3 regions of the Streptomyces sp. 891-h genome follow, and region 2 is predicted to be linked to each of the others. Evidence: riboswitches for the same ligand, from Rfam matches in the RefSeq annotation. Region 2 holds a riboswitch; each other region holds the start of a gene.
The links. Region 2 has a riboswitch for thiamine pyrophosphate ahead of HC362_RS08575 (thiamine ABC transporter substrate-binding protein). Riboswitches for the same ligand answer to the same signal wherever they lie in the genome.

Region 1 (4,357 bases), 1.8 Mb from region 2:
CTCCGTTGCCGTCGCCACCTGAAGGAAGTCAGTCATGCCCGCGAGCCCAGTTCGGGTCGTCGGACGCTGCTCCAGAGCATCCGGCCACGTGCCGCAGGCCAGCGGAACTGATCAGCCTTCACCGGCCGAAGCGGCCCCGGGAGAGCCGAGGCCGCTTGCCTGGTGACGCGACTGGATCAGTCCGCGATGGGCAGGTAGACGCGGTTACCCGCTGCCGCGAACTCCCTCGACTTCTCCAGCATCCCCGCCTCGATCTCCTCGACGGATGCGCCTTCCTCACCGCCGAACTGCTCTGTGATGCTTCTGCTGATCTTCATCGAGCAGAACTTCGGCCCGCACATGGAGCAGAAGTGTGCGGTCTTGGCAGGTTCGGCCGGCAGCGTCTCGTCGTGGAACGAGCGGGCCGTGTCCGGGTCGAGGGCCAGGTTGAACTGGTCCTCCCAGCGGAACTCGAAGCGGGCGTCCGAGAGTGCGTCGTCCCAGTCCTGGGCTCCGGGGTGGCCCTTGGCCACATCCGCCGCGTGGGCTGCGATCTTGTAGGTGATCACGCCGGTCTTGACGTCGTCCTTGTCCGGCAGGCCCAGATGTTCCTTCGGGGTGACGTAGCAGAGCATCGCCGTGCCCCACCAGCCGATCATCGCAGCGCCGATGCCGCTGGTGATGTGGTCGTAGGCGGGGGCGATGTCCGTGGTCAGCGGGCCCAGGGTGTAGAAGGGGGCCTCGTCGCAGACTTCCTGCTGGCGGTCGATGTTCTCCTTGATCTTGTGCATGGGCACATGGCCCGGGCCTTCGATCATGGTCTGCACATCGTGTGCCTTGGCGATCCGATTGAGTTCCCCGAGGGTGTCCAACTCGGCCATCTGCGCGGTGTCGTTGGCGTCCGCGATCGAGCCGGGGCGCAGCCCGTCGCCGAGCGAGAACGTCACGTCGTACGCGCGCAGGATCTCGCACAGCTCGCTGAAGTGCTCGTAGAGGAAGCTCTCCTTGTGGTGCGCCAGGCACCACGCGGCCATGATCGAGCCGCCGCGCGAGACGATGCCGGTCTTGCGGCGGGCCGTCAGCGGGACGTAGCGGAGGAGGACGCCCGCGTGCACGGTCATGTAGTCGACACCCTGCTCGCACTGCTCGATGACGGTGTCCTTGTACACCTCCCAGGACAGCTCCTCGGCCTTGCCGTCCACCTTCTCCAGCGCCTGGTACAGCGGCACCGTGCCGATGGGGACGGGGGAGTTGCGCAGCACCCACTCGCGGGTGGTGTGGATGTTGCGCCCTGTCGAGAGGTCCATGACGGTGTCGGCTCCCCAGCGGGTGGCCCACGTCATCTTCTCGACCTCCTCCTCGATGGAGGAGGTGACGGCGGAGTTGCCGATGTTGGCGTTCACCTTCACCAGGAAGTTCTTCCCGATGACCATCGGCTCGGTCTCGGGGTGGTTCACATTGGCGGGCAGTACGGCGCGGCCCGCGGCGATCTCGTCCCGGACGAACTCGGGGGTCAGGTTCTCGCGGAGGGCGACGTACTCCATCTCCGGGGTGATCTCGCCCCGCTTCGCGTACGCGAGCTGGGTGACGGCGCTGTCGCCGCGGCCCCGGCGCGGCTGGCGGGGGCGGCCGGGGAAGACCGCGTCCAGACCGGCCAGATCAGTCGCTCCGCTCCGGAGCAGCCCGCCGCGCGGGCTGGTGTGCTTGATGCCGTCGTCCTCGGGCCGCAGCTCCCGGCCCGCGTACTCCTCGGTGTCTCCCCTCTGGATGATCCAGTTCTCGCGCAGCGGCGCCAGACCGCGGCGCACGTCGGTGTCGATGTTGGGGTCGGTGTACGGCCCGGAGGTGTCGTAGAGCGTCACATCCGTGCCGTTGGTGAGATGCACGCGGCGGACCGGCACCCGGATGTCGGGGCGCGGCCCCTGCAGATATCCCTTGTGCGAGCCGATCGCGTTCTCGGCGCGCGCGTGTGCATCCTGCGTGGTCATGAGACCCACTCCCTACGCCGGCATTACCCGGTAACAGGTTCGGCGGTCGGCGCAGCCGTTTCCGTGGTCCCTTCCACGGAGGTCAGCGCCCTCTCAGCCCCGTGCTCGGAGCTCCCGCGATGTGCAAAGGCATCTCTACGCTAACGGCACACGGCCCGGACTGAACACCCCGCATGGCCGTTCTTGCGATGATCGGGCGGTGACCCATTCCGACTCCGCCGACCCCGCGTCCCCTGGCGGCCCCGCCACCGGCCACACCGCCGGTCACGGAAACCCGCATGCCCAGGGCCACTCGCATGCCCACGAACCCTCGCACGCCCACGGCCACTCGCACGCCCACGCACACGGGCCCGCCGCGCCCGTCTCCCGCCATCTGAGGAAGGTCATCGCGGCGGTGCTCGTGCCGTTCGCGGCCGCGGTGCTGACGGGCCTGGTGGTGCTGTGGCCGGGAGGCGCGCCGGACCACAAGCACGACCGCTCGGGGGTCGGCTTCGACCGGCCGACATTCGCCGCGAAGGTCGTCGGGCTGACCGAGGTCGACTGCGACAAGGTCAATGTCCAGCAGCCGCCCGCCTCCTCGGGCGGCGCTGCCCAGACCCCGGGCGGGACCGGGCAGGGGGGCTCACACGGCCCGTGTCACAAGGCGAAGATCGAGGTCACCGAGGGCAAGGACAAGGGGCACACCTTCACCGAGGTGGTGCCGCCCGACGCCACCCGCACCTACTCCGTCGGTCAGGGCGTGGTCGTCGGCTACGCGGAGAAGGCGCCGCGCAATCTCCAGTACAGCGTCGTCGACGCCGACCGTGACGTGCCGATGCTGCTGCTCGCGGGCATCTTCGCGCTGGTGGTGGTGGCGGTCGGACGGCTGCGCGGGGTGCTGGCGCTGGCCGGTCTCGTCATCAGCTTCGCCGTACTGACGCTGTTCATCCTCCCGGCCATACTGCAGGGCTCCAACCCGCTGGTGGTCGCGGTGGTCGGAGGCAGCGCCATCATGCTGACCACGCTGTATCTGTGCCACGGCCTGTCGGCCAGGACCTCGGTCGCGGTGCTGGGCACGCTGGTGTCGCTGCTGCTGATCGGGCTGCTGGGCTCGCTGTTCATCGGCTGGGCCCGGCTGACGGGCAACACCGACGACCAGACCAGCCTGGTGCACGGGCTCTACCCCGGCATCGAGATCAGAGGACTGCTGCTGGCCGGGGTGCTGATCGGCTCGCTCGGTGTGCTGGACGATGTGACGGTCACCCAGACCTCAGCCGTCTGGGAGCTCAGGGAGGCCGATCCGGGGGCGAGCTGGCGCCGGATCTACCGCTCCGCCATGCGGATCGGGCGCGACCACATCGCGTCGGTCGTCAACACCTTGGTGCTGGCCTACGCGGGTGCAGCCCTGCCGTTGCTCCTGCTGTTCTCCATAGCCCGCAGCGATGTGACGATGGTCGCCACGAGCGAGGTGGTCGCCGAGGAGATCGTCCGTACGCTCGTCGGCTCCATCGGCCTGGTGGCGTCGGTGCCGGTGACCACCCTGCTGGCCGCGCTGGTCGTCTCCGCCGACCGGGGCGGCCGCTCCTCGGATGCTCGGCCGAGCATTCCGGCTCCCTCGCCGGGTGTCCCGGCGGCGGCTCGCCGCCCCGCGGTCAGCGGCGGCCGCGGCCGCCGCCGCAAACCGAAGTGAGGGACTCACCAGTCACTGCGGCTGGAGGCGCCGGCCTTGAAGCGGCGGACGAGGTAGACGACTCCGCCGACCAGGGCGACAAAGATCAGCACCTTGAACAGCAGGCCGATGAGGAAGCCGACCACGCTGGCGATCAGGCCGCCGAACACCACAAGGGCGATCACCGGTATGACGATCCATGTGACCCACCACGGCAGGCCGGAGAGGGTGCCTTTCGCGTCCATGACTGTGTGCTCCGTCTCTGAGAGTTCTCGAAGGCCTTGTGCCCTCTGCCCTCGATGCTAGGGCGGGCCGCAAGGCGACGGGGCGGTCACAGCCCCAACCCTCCCCTGAATCCGACCCTGAGGGGACCCTGAAGTGAGGAGCCGTCGCGGGGGGCCGGGGGCCGGGGGCCGGGGGCCGCGGGGAGCGGCTCCTCAGCCCTCCGGCGGTGAGAAGACCACCAGGACGCGCAGGTCCTCGGAGATGTGGTGGAACTTGTGCGCCACCCCGGCCGGGACGTAGACGACGCTGCCCCGCGCCACATGGGTCGTCTCGTCGCCCACGGTGATCGATCCGCGTCCGCTGACGACGAAGTACACCTCGTCCTGGGCGTGCGGCTGCTGTCGGTCGACGGCGCCCGCGTCCAGCGCGTAGAGACCGGCCGACATGTTGCGCTCGTGCAGGAACCGCAGATACGCGCCGTCGTTCACAGCGCGCTCCGCCTCCAGCTCCTCCAGGC
Region 2 (4,357 bases):
CAAGCACAAGGAGTCCGAGCTGCTCGAAGTCTGAGCCCACCGTCTCAAGGTCCGAGGTCGAAGGCTGCAATCTGTGAACGACTCATCCTGGGGAGCGCCGCAACCGGACGCGGGGAACGCCCGGTACTGGGGTCCGCCCGAGCCGGGCCACGCCACCCCTTCGGCGATGCCCCGCCCGGGCGATGGTCACCTGTCCGCCCACGACGTGACCGGCACCGTGCACGATGTGGGCGGCGGCGCGTCGCAGACTCAGCGTATGCCCATGGTGTCCGACCCCGGGAGCCCCGGTGACGCGTCAGACGGCCACGAAGGCCGCCACCGTCGCCACGGCCCCGGTTTCACAGGCCCCGCCGGTCCACCCGGCGGCCCGCAGCCGAACGACCCGAACGGGGCGGAAGGCGCCTCCCGGCAGCCGGGCGCCCCGTCGCCCGCGCCCTCCGGAGAGAGCAGGACGGGCCAGGGCAAGAAGCGCGCCGGCCGGGATCTGCGCGCCGCCATAGGGGTCGGCCTGGGGCTCGGCGTGGTCATCCTGGCTGCGCTCTTCTTCTACAAGCCGGTCTTCCTCGGCGTCATCGTGCTGGCGGTCGTCGTCGGGCTGTGGGAGCTGACCTCGCGGCTGCGGGAACGCAAGAGCATCAGAGTGCCGCTGGTGCCGCTGGCGCTCGGCGGCGCGGCCATGACGGTCGCCGGATACGTACGGGGCGCGGAGGGCGCGTGGGTGGCCATGGCGCTCACGGCGCTCGCCGTACTGGCGTGGCGGATGACCCAGCCGGCGGCCGACTATCTGCGGGATGTGACCGCGAGCCTCTTCGCCGCCTTCTACGTCCCCTTCCTCGCCACCTTCGTCGCCCTGATGCTGGCCGCCGACGACGGGCCGAAGCGGGTGCTGACGTTCCTGATCCTCACCGTGGTCAGCGACACCGGCGCCTACGCGGTGGGCTGGCGCTTCGGACGGCACAAACTGGCGCCCCGGATCAGCCCCGGCAAGACCCGCGAGGGGCTGATCGGCGCGGTGACGTTCGCCATGGTGGCGGGAGCGCTGTGCACCCAGTTCCTGATCGACGGCGGAAGCTGGTGGCAGGGCCTGCTGCTGGGCCTGGCGGTCTCGGTCAGCGCCACCCTGGGCGACCTGGGCGAGTCGATGATGAAGCGGGACCTGGGCATCAAGGACATGGGCACCTTGCTGCCGGGACACGGCGGCATCATGGACCGCCTCGACTCGCTGCTGCCGACCGCTCCGGTGGTGTGGCTGCTGCTGGTGATCTTCGTCGGCGCGGGCTGAGCGTACCTGGTACCCGGCCCCGCAGCCCGGGGCCGGGGACGCCCGCGGGTCTGCGACACTGGTGAAGTTATGCCTGCCCCTGGAGAACTCACGTTCGTCGCCCCGCGCGGCGCGAAGAAGCCGCCCCGCCACCTCGCCGACCTCTCCCCCCAGGAGCGCCGGGAGGCGGTCGCCGAGATCGGTGAGAAGCCGTTCCGCGCCAAGCAGCTCTCGCAGCACTACTTCGCGCGGCTGGCGCACGCCCCTGAGCAGTGGACCGACATCCCGGCCGCCGCCCGGCAGAAGCTCGCGGACCAGCTGCTGCCCGACCTGATGAGCGTGGTGCGGCACATCAGCTGCGACGACGACACCACCCGCAAGACGCTGTGGCGGCTGCACGACGGGACGCTCGTGGAGTCGGTGCTGATGCGGTATCCGGACCGGGTCACCATGTGCATCAGCTCGCAGGCCGGATGCGGGATGAACTGCCCGTTCTGCGCCACCGGGCAGGCGGGTCTGGACCGGAACCTGTCCACCGCCGAGATCGTCCACCAGATCGTCGACGGAATGCGCGCCCTGCGGGACGGCGAGGTGCCGGGGGGACCGGCACGGCTGTCGAACATCGTCTTCATGGGCATGGGCGAGCCGCTGGCCAACTACAAGCGGGTGGTCGGCGCCATCCGGCGGCTGACCGACCCCGAGCCGGACGGCCTCGGGCTCTCCCAGCGGGGCATCACCGTCTCCACGGTCGGCCTGGTGCCCGCGATGCTGCGCTTCGCCGACGAGGGCTTCAAATGCCGGCTGGCGCTCTCCCTGCACGCGCCCGACGACGAGCTGCGTGACACCCTCGTCCCGGTCAACACCCGCTGGAAGGTGCGCGAGGTCCTGGACGCCGCCTGGGAGTACGCGGCCAAGTCCGGGCGCCGGGTCTCCATCGAGTACGCGCTGATCAAGGACATCAACGACCAGGCGTGGCGGGCCGACCTGCTGGGCCGGCTGCTGAAGGGCAAGCGGGTGCACGTCAACCTCATCCCGCTCAACCCGACCCCCGGCTCCAAGTGGACGGCCTCCCGGCCCGAGGACGAGGCGGAGTTCGTGCGGACGCTCGAATCGCACGGTGTACCGGTGACTGTGCGGGATACCCGGGGCCAGGAGATCGACGGTGCGTGCGGTCAGCTCGCGGCGACCGAGCGCTGACCTCTGACATCTGGCTTCCGGCCGCTGATCTCTGGCCGAAAAGGCCCGACTGATAGTGTTCGAACGGGCCGCACCGGCGGCCCGCCAAAACCGAACAGCCGACAGGGGAGCGCTCACAGCGCTGAGAGTGCGACCGTACGCCCCGTACGCGTCGCAGACCCTCGAACCTCGCCCGGGTCATGCCGGGTAGGAAGTCGATGCACTGATGATGAAGCACGCGCGGCGCGCTGCCGCCGCCACCACTGCTGTCCTCACCCTCGCCCTCCTCGCCACCGCGTGCGGTGGCTCCGGTGACAGCGGGGACCCCAAGACCGTCCGACTGGTCACCCACGACTCGTTCGCCGTCTCGAAGTCCGTGCTGAAGGACTTCGAGAAGCGCAGCGGCTACAAGGTCAAGGTGCTGCGAGGCGGGGACGCCGGGGCCGCCGTCAACCAGGCGGTGCTCAACAAGGGCAACCCCCAGGGCGACGTCTTCTTCGGCGTCGACAACACCCTCCTCTCGCGCCCCCTCGACAAGGGCGTCTTCACCTCCTACAAGGCCAAGGGGCTCGACAAGGTCCCCGAGCGGCTCCAGGCCGACCCGGACAAGCACCGGGTCACCCCGGTCGACACCGGCAACGTGTGTGTCAACTACGACCGGGAGTGGTTCGCCGACAAGAAGCTCGACCCGCCGCGCACCCTGCGGGACCTGACCAAGCACCGCTACAAGAACCTGCTGGTGACCGAGGACGCCGCCAACTCCTCGCCCGGCCTGGCGTTCCTGCTGGCGAGCGTCACCGAGTTCGGCGAGAAGGACTGGCAGGACTACTGGAAGAAGCTGCGCGGTAACGGGGTGGAGGTCGCCGGCAGCTGGGAGCAGGCCTACAACGACCGCTTCACGGGCTCCCGCGAAGGCAAGGGCAAGGGCGACAAGCCCCTGGTCGTCTCCTATGCCTCCAGCCCGCCCGCCGAGGTCATGGGCGTGAAGAACCCGCCCGAGCAGGCGCCGACGGGTGTCGCCAAGGGCACGTGCTTCCAGCAGACCGAGTACGCCGGGCTGCTCGACGGCGCGAAGAACACCAAGGGCGGCAAGGCGCTGCTGGACTTCCTGCTCAGCAAGCGGTTCCAGGAGGACCTGCCGCTGAAGATGTTCGTCAGCCCCGCCCGCGCGGACGCCGAGCTGCCGAAGCTGTTCACCAAGTACGGCGAAACGGTCGACGACCCGGCCACCCTGGACCCGAAGAAGATCGCTGAGCACCGTGAGCAGTGGATCAAGACGTGGACCTCGCTCGCGGTGAAGTAGCGGGCCCGGGCTCTTCCGCCCCCTCGGGCTCTTCCGGCGCCCAGGGCACCTCCGGCACCCCGGAAGTGCCTGGGGCGCCGGATCCCTCAGGTCTCACGGGCCTGCCCGCCCCCTCGCCGGGAGAGGCCGTCCCCTCGCCGGGAGCGGCCGCCGCTGTGCCGCGCCGCCGGGGCGCAGGCTGGGTGCGGCTCGCGCTGATGGCCGTACCGATGGCCTTCTTCGCGGTCTTCTTCGGCTACCCGGTGGTCGCCATCGTGGGGCGCGGGCTGCGCGAGGGCGGACAGTGGCAGCTCGGCCGGATCGGGCAGGTGCTGAGCGACCCGGACATCCTCCAGGTGCTCTGGTTCACGCTCTGGCAGGCCGCCGCCTCGACGGCGTTGACGCTCGCGCTGGCGCTGCCCGGCGCGTATGTGTTCGCACGGTTCGACTTTCCGGGCAAGCGGCTCCTGCGTGCCGTGGTGACAGTTCCGTTCGTTCTGCCGACCGTGGTGGTCGGCTCCGCCTTCCTGGCGCTGGCCGGACGCGGGGGAGTGCTGGACGAATGGCTGGGTGTGCGGCTGGACACCAGCGTGTGGGCGATCCTGCTGGCGCACGTCTTCTTCAACTACGCGGTCGTC
Region 3 (4,357 bases), 3.6 Mb from region 2:
GCGGGGGGCTGTTGGGGGGCGGAGCCGCCCCAACGCCCGTCCGGCGAGGACCCGGGGGTTGGGGGGCGGAGCCCCCATGAATGGGAGGGGGCCCAAGAATGGGCCCTCAGCCAAGGGTGGCGGCCTCAGCGAAAGGCGGGGCGTTCGGGGTCCAAGAGGGGGACCCCCTCGGAGGGGGAGGAGGCCTCAGCGAAGTGGCGCCGCGGAATGCGCCCCGCGCGGAATGCGAGGCGCCCACCCTCAACGGCATGCCGCATGCCCTCAGCCATGAGCACGGGCTCCTGAGCCCGCGTAACGGCGGAAGCCAGCATCACGGCGGCGCACCCCAACTCCATCGCGAGGGCCACATCGGAGGCGGTGCCGGCCCCGGCGTCGAGCACCACGGGTACCCCCGCCCTCTCGGTGATGAGCTGAAAGTTGTGCGGGTTGCGGATACCGAGCCCGGAGCCGATGGGGGAGCCGAGCGGCATGACGGCGGCGCACCCCACGTCCTCCAGCTTCCGGGCGAGTACGGGGTCGTCGTTGGTGTACGGCAGCACGGTGAAGCCGTCGTCGACCAGGGTCTCGGCGGCGTCGAGCAACTCGACGGGGTCGGGCAGCAGGGTGCGCTCGTCGGCGATGACCTCCAGCTTCACCCAGTCGGTGCCGAGCGCTTCGCGGGCGAGCCGGGCGGTGAGCACCGCTTCACCTGCGGTGTAGCACCCGGCGGTGTTCGGCAGTACGCGGATGCCGTGCTTGTCGAGCAGGGACAGCACGGAGCCGCTCACGGAGGGGTCCAGCCGCCGCATGGCGACGGTCGTCAGTTCCGTGCCGGAGGCCAGCAGGGCGCGTTCCAGGATGTCGAGGCTGGGCGCGCCGCCGGTGCCCATGATCAGGCGCGAGGTGAAGGTGGTGTCGCCAATGGTCAGCGGATCGTCGGCCATCGCTGTGCTCAGCCTCCCTGGACTGCGGTGAGAACTTCGACGCGGTCGCCTTCCCCGAGCGTGGTGGCGGCCCAGCGGCTGCGGGGGACGACGTCCTCGTTGAGCGCTGCTGCCACGCCGGAGGGCGCGGTGGTGAGGGTGGCCACGAGCTGGTCGAGGGTGAGTCCGGCGGCCACCTGGCGGGGCTCACCGTTGACGGAGAGGGTCAGTGTGCCGGCGGTGGAGGTCATACGGGCTGCTCCTGGAGCGCACGGGAGGGAGCGGGGGTGGCGGCGGAAGAGGCGAAGCGGCGTGGGGTGAACGGCAGCGCCGGCTCGGGCAGCTCGCCGGTGGTCAGCACTTCGGCAAGCACCTCGCCGGTGACGGGGGTGAGCAGGACCCCGTGCCGGTAGTGGCCGGTGGCCAGGTGGAGCCCGGCCAGTTCGGTGGGGCCGAGCAGGGGTGCGTTGTCGGGGGAGCCGGGGCGCAGCCCGGCGCGGGTCTCGGCCAGCGGCAGCTCGGTGACGCCGGGTACGAGTTCGTGCGCGTCCCGCAGCAGCTCGTACACGCCGCCGGCGGTGACCGTCGTGTCCCAGCCGAGCTCTTCGCTGGTGGCGCCGACGACCAGCTCGCCGTCCTCGCGGGGCACCAGATAGAGGGGAGCGCCGCGCACCACGGCACGCACCGTGCGGGAGAGGAAGGCGCCGTGTCGCGCTGGCGGCATCCGCAGCCGCAGGACCTGGCCCTTCACCGGGCGTACCGGGGGCGCCACCTCGGGTGGCAGGCCCTCCAGAGCGGAGCTGCGGGAGCCGAGCGCGAGGACCGTCTGCCCGGCGTGCAGTTCCGTGCCGTCCTCCAGGGCGGCGCCCACGGCGCGGTCCCGGGAGGTGAGCAGCCGCAGCGCTCGGGCGCGGCGGAAGGCGACGCCCGAGCGTTCGCAGGCGCGCAGCAGTGCCGCGGCCAGCCGGCGGGGGTCGATCTGGTGGTCGCCGTCCACGCGGGCTCCGCCGCGTACGGAGGGCGCCAGCATCGGCTCCAGACGGCGGCACTCGCGGCCGGTCAGCCACTGCGATTCCAGTCCGCAGCGCTGCTGGAGCGCGTGCAGCTCGCGCAGGTGGGCGCGGTCGTCGGCGTCGAGCGCGACCGCGAGGGTGCCGCAGGCGCGGTGGCCGGTCTCCAGCCCGGTGGCGTCCTCCAGTTCGGCGACGAAGTCCGGATAGCGCGCCGCCGAGGCGAGGTTGAGGCGCAGCAGCGTCTCCTCGCCGTAGTGCAGCTCGGTGACGGCCGCCAGCATGCCCGCCGCCACCTGCGCCGCGCCGCCGCCGGGCCCGGGGTCGACGACGGTGACCTTCAGACCGCGCCCGGCCGCTCGCCAGGCGGTGACCAGGCCGATGAGCCCGCCACCGAGCACGAGCACATCGGGGCTCGCGCCGGGTCCGAGCGGGGCGGCGGTCCCCTTCTCGGCAGGAATCCCCTCGTTCGCCGGGTGCTCCGCAGGACCTGTCGTGCCGCGCATGGGCGCTGCTGCTCCCTTCGCCGGAATGACCCGGATCAGGTTCGGACGGTCGGAGGCCGTCGCAGCCTCCCTCTCAGCCCGGTGCGTCCGGGCTCCCGCGTATGCCGTGTGTCTACCGCACCCACCCTACTGCGGTGCGGGTGAGCCGGGTAAGGCCACCGGGTGGGACCGGGCGCCTCGCCGGGGGCCTACGACCGCCGGCGGATGGCCGTGCGAGCCGACCGGCATACAGTGATCGCGTGAGTGACAGTCAGAAACAGCAGCGGGTCGTGATCGTGGGCGCGGGTATGGCCGGTGTGCAGACCGCCGTACAACTGCGCGAACAGGGCTGGCCCGGCTCCGTTCGACTGATCGGGGCCGAGCCGCACGCGCCGTACGACAGGCCGCCGCTGTCCAAGGCCGTGCTGCTCGGCAAGGGCGAGGAGGCCCAGGCGCCGCTCTTCGAGATCGACTTCGCGAATCTGGACATCGAGCTCGAACTGGGCAGGACCGTCACCGGGCTGCGCGCCGACGAGCGGCTGCTGGTCACCGACGCGGGGCCGGTCCACTACGACCGTCTGGTTCTGGCCACGGGGGCCGAACCGGTCGCCCTGCCGGGAAGCGAGGGCGTGCCCGGTGTCCACCTGCTGCGCACTCTGGACGACGCGCAGCGGCTGCGCCCGGTGCTGGCGGCGCGGGGCAGGATCGTGGTGGTCGGCGCCGGCTGGATCGGCGCGGAGTTCGCCACGGCGGCGCGCGAGCGCGGCTGCGAGGTCACCGTCGTCGAGGCAGCGGACACCCCGCTGCCGGGCGCGCTCCCGACGCAGGTGACCGAGCCGATGCGGGCCTGGTACGCGGAGGCCGGGGCGACGCTGCGCACCGGGGTCGCCGTCGAGTCGGTCGAACGCGGCGGGGTGCTGCTCGCCGACGGCACACGGCTGGCGGCGGACGCGGTGCTGGTCGGCATCGGGGCCCGCCCGGCGACCGGCTGGCTGCGCGGCTCCGGCGTCGAGCTGGGCCCCGACGGTGCCGTGCTCGCCGACGCCCGGCTGCGCGCCGCTGTCCCGGGCGGCCACGACGCCGGTGTCTACGCGGTGGGCGACTGCGCCTCCTTCCCGTCGGCCCGCTACGGCGAGCGGCTGCTGATCCACCACTGGGACAACGCGCTGCAGGGCCCCCGTACGGTCGCGGCGAACCTGCTGGCCGAGGGGCACGCCGACGGCGAGGCCGACACCGTCGTCTACGACCCGGTGCCCTACTTCTGGTCCGAGCAGTTCGGCCGTTTCGTGCAGTACATCGGGCACCACGCGGAGGGGGACGAGCTGGTGTGGCGCGGCTCCCCGGACGGCGCCGCTTGGAGCGTGTGCTGGCTGCGCGGGGAGCGGCTGGCCGCGCTGCTGGCCGTCGGCCGTCCGCGCGATCTCGCGCAGGGCCGGAAGCTGATTCAGCAGGGTACGGCCGTGGAACGGACGCTGGTGCGCGACGCGGCCGTGGCCCTGAAGCAGGCGGCGCGGTAGTGACTGTCGGCACCAGATGGCAGTCTGGAACCCGTGACCGAGATTGACGCAAAGACCGAGGCTCTCGTCCCCGCCTGGCTCACCCTTCCCGACGTCGCCGAAAAGCTCGGCGTCGAAGTGACCCGGGTACGGCAGCTCGTGAAGGAAGGCCAGCTGATCGCGGTGCGGCGGGAAGCGGAGTCCGGCAACAGGGTGCTCCAGGTTCCGGCCGCCTTCATCGGCGAAGGCCGGATCGTGAAGGGCCTGGCGGGCACCATCACGCTCCTGAAGGACGACGGCTTCAGCGACGAAGAGATGCTCGAGTGGCTGTTCACCGAGGACGAGTCCCTGCCCGGCTCGCCGGTGACGGCCCTGCGGGAGAACCGGGGCACGGAGGTCAAGCGCCGCGCCCAGGCGCTCGCCGTCTGACGCCGCCGCCCGGGCCGGCCGGCCCGGGCACAGCA

Region 1: another riboswitch for thiamine pyrophosphate. It lies ahead of thiC (phosphomethylpyrimidine synthase ThiC); the one in region 2 lies ahead of HC362_RS08575 (thiamine ABC transporter substrate-binding protein).
Region 3: another riboswitch for thiamine pyrophosphate. It lies ahead of thiO (glycine oxidase ThiO); the one in region 2 lies ahead of HC362_RS08575 (thiamine ABC transporter substrate-binding protein).

The regions. Positions count from the first base shown of each region.
Region 1 is NZ_CP050693.1:3,855,162-3,859,518, forward strand. Features, by position in the region: gene thiC (phosphomethylpyrimidine synthase ThiC) at 177-1,967, opposite strand; TPP riboswitch at 1,960-2,095, opposite strand; gene HC362_RS16805 (YibE/F family protein) at 2,167-3,636, shown strand; gene HC362_RS16810 (DUF5326 family protein) at 3,642-3,860, opposite strand; gene HC362_RS16815 (cupin domain-containing protein) at 4,053-4,357, opposite strand, start outside.
Region 2 is NZ_CP050693.1:2,052,045-2,056,401, reverse strand. Features, by position in the region: gene frr (ribosome recycling factor) at 1-34, shown strand, start outside; gene HC362_RS08585 (phosphatidate cytidylyltransferase) at 74-1,282, shown strand; gene rlmN (23S rRNA (adenine(2503)-C(2))-methyltransferase RlmN) at 1,352-2,458, shown strand; TPP riboswitch at 2,552-2,668, shown strand; gene HC362_RS08575 (thiamine ABC transporter substrate-binding protein) at 2,664-3,740, shown strand; gene HC362_RS08570 (iron ABC transporter permease) at 3,938-4,357, shown strand, end outside.
Region 3 is NZ_CP050693.1:5,662,253-5,666,609, forward strand. Features, by position in the region: gene HC362_RS24825 (thiazole synthase) at 126-923, opposite strand; gene thiS (sulfur carrier protein ThiS) at 932-1,153, opposite strand; gene thiO (glycine oxidase ThiO) at 1,150-2,418, opposite strand; TPP riboswitch at 2,414-2,527, opposite strand; gene HC362_RS24840 (FAD-dependent oxidoreductase) at 2,706-3,914, shown strand; gene HC362_RS24845 (Rv2175c family DNA-binding protein) at 3,948-4,322, shown strand.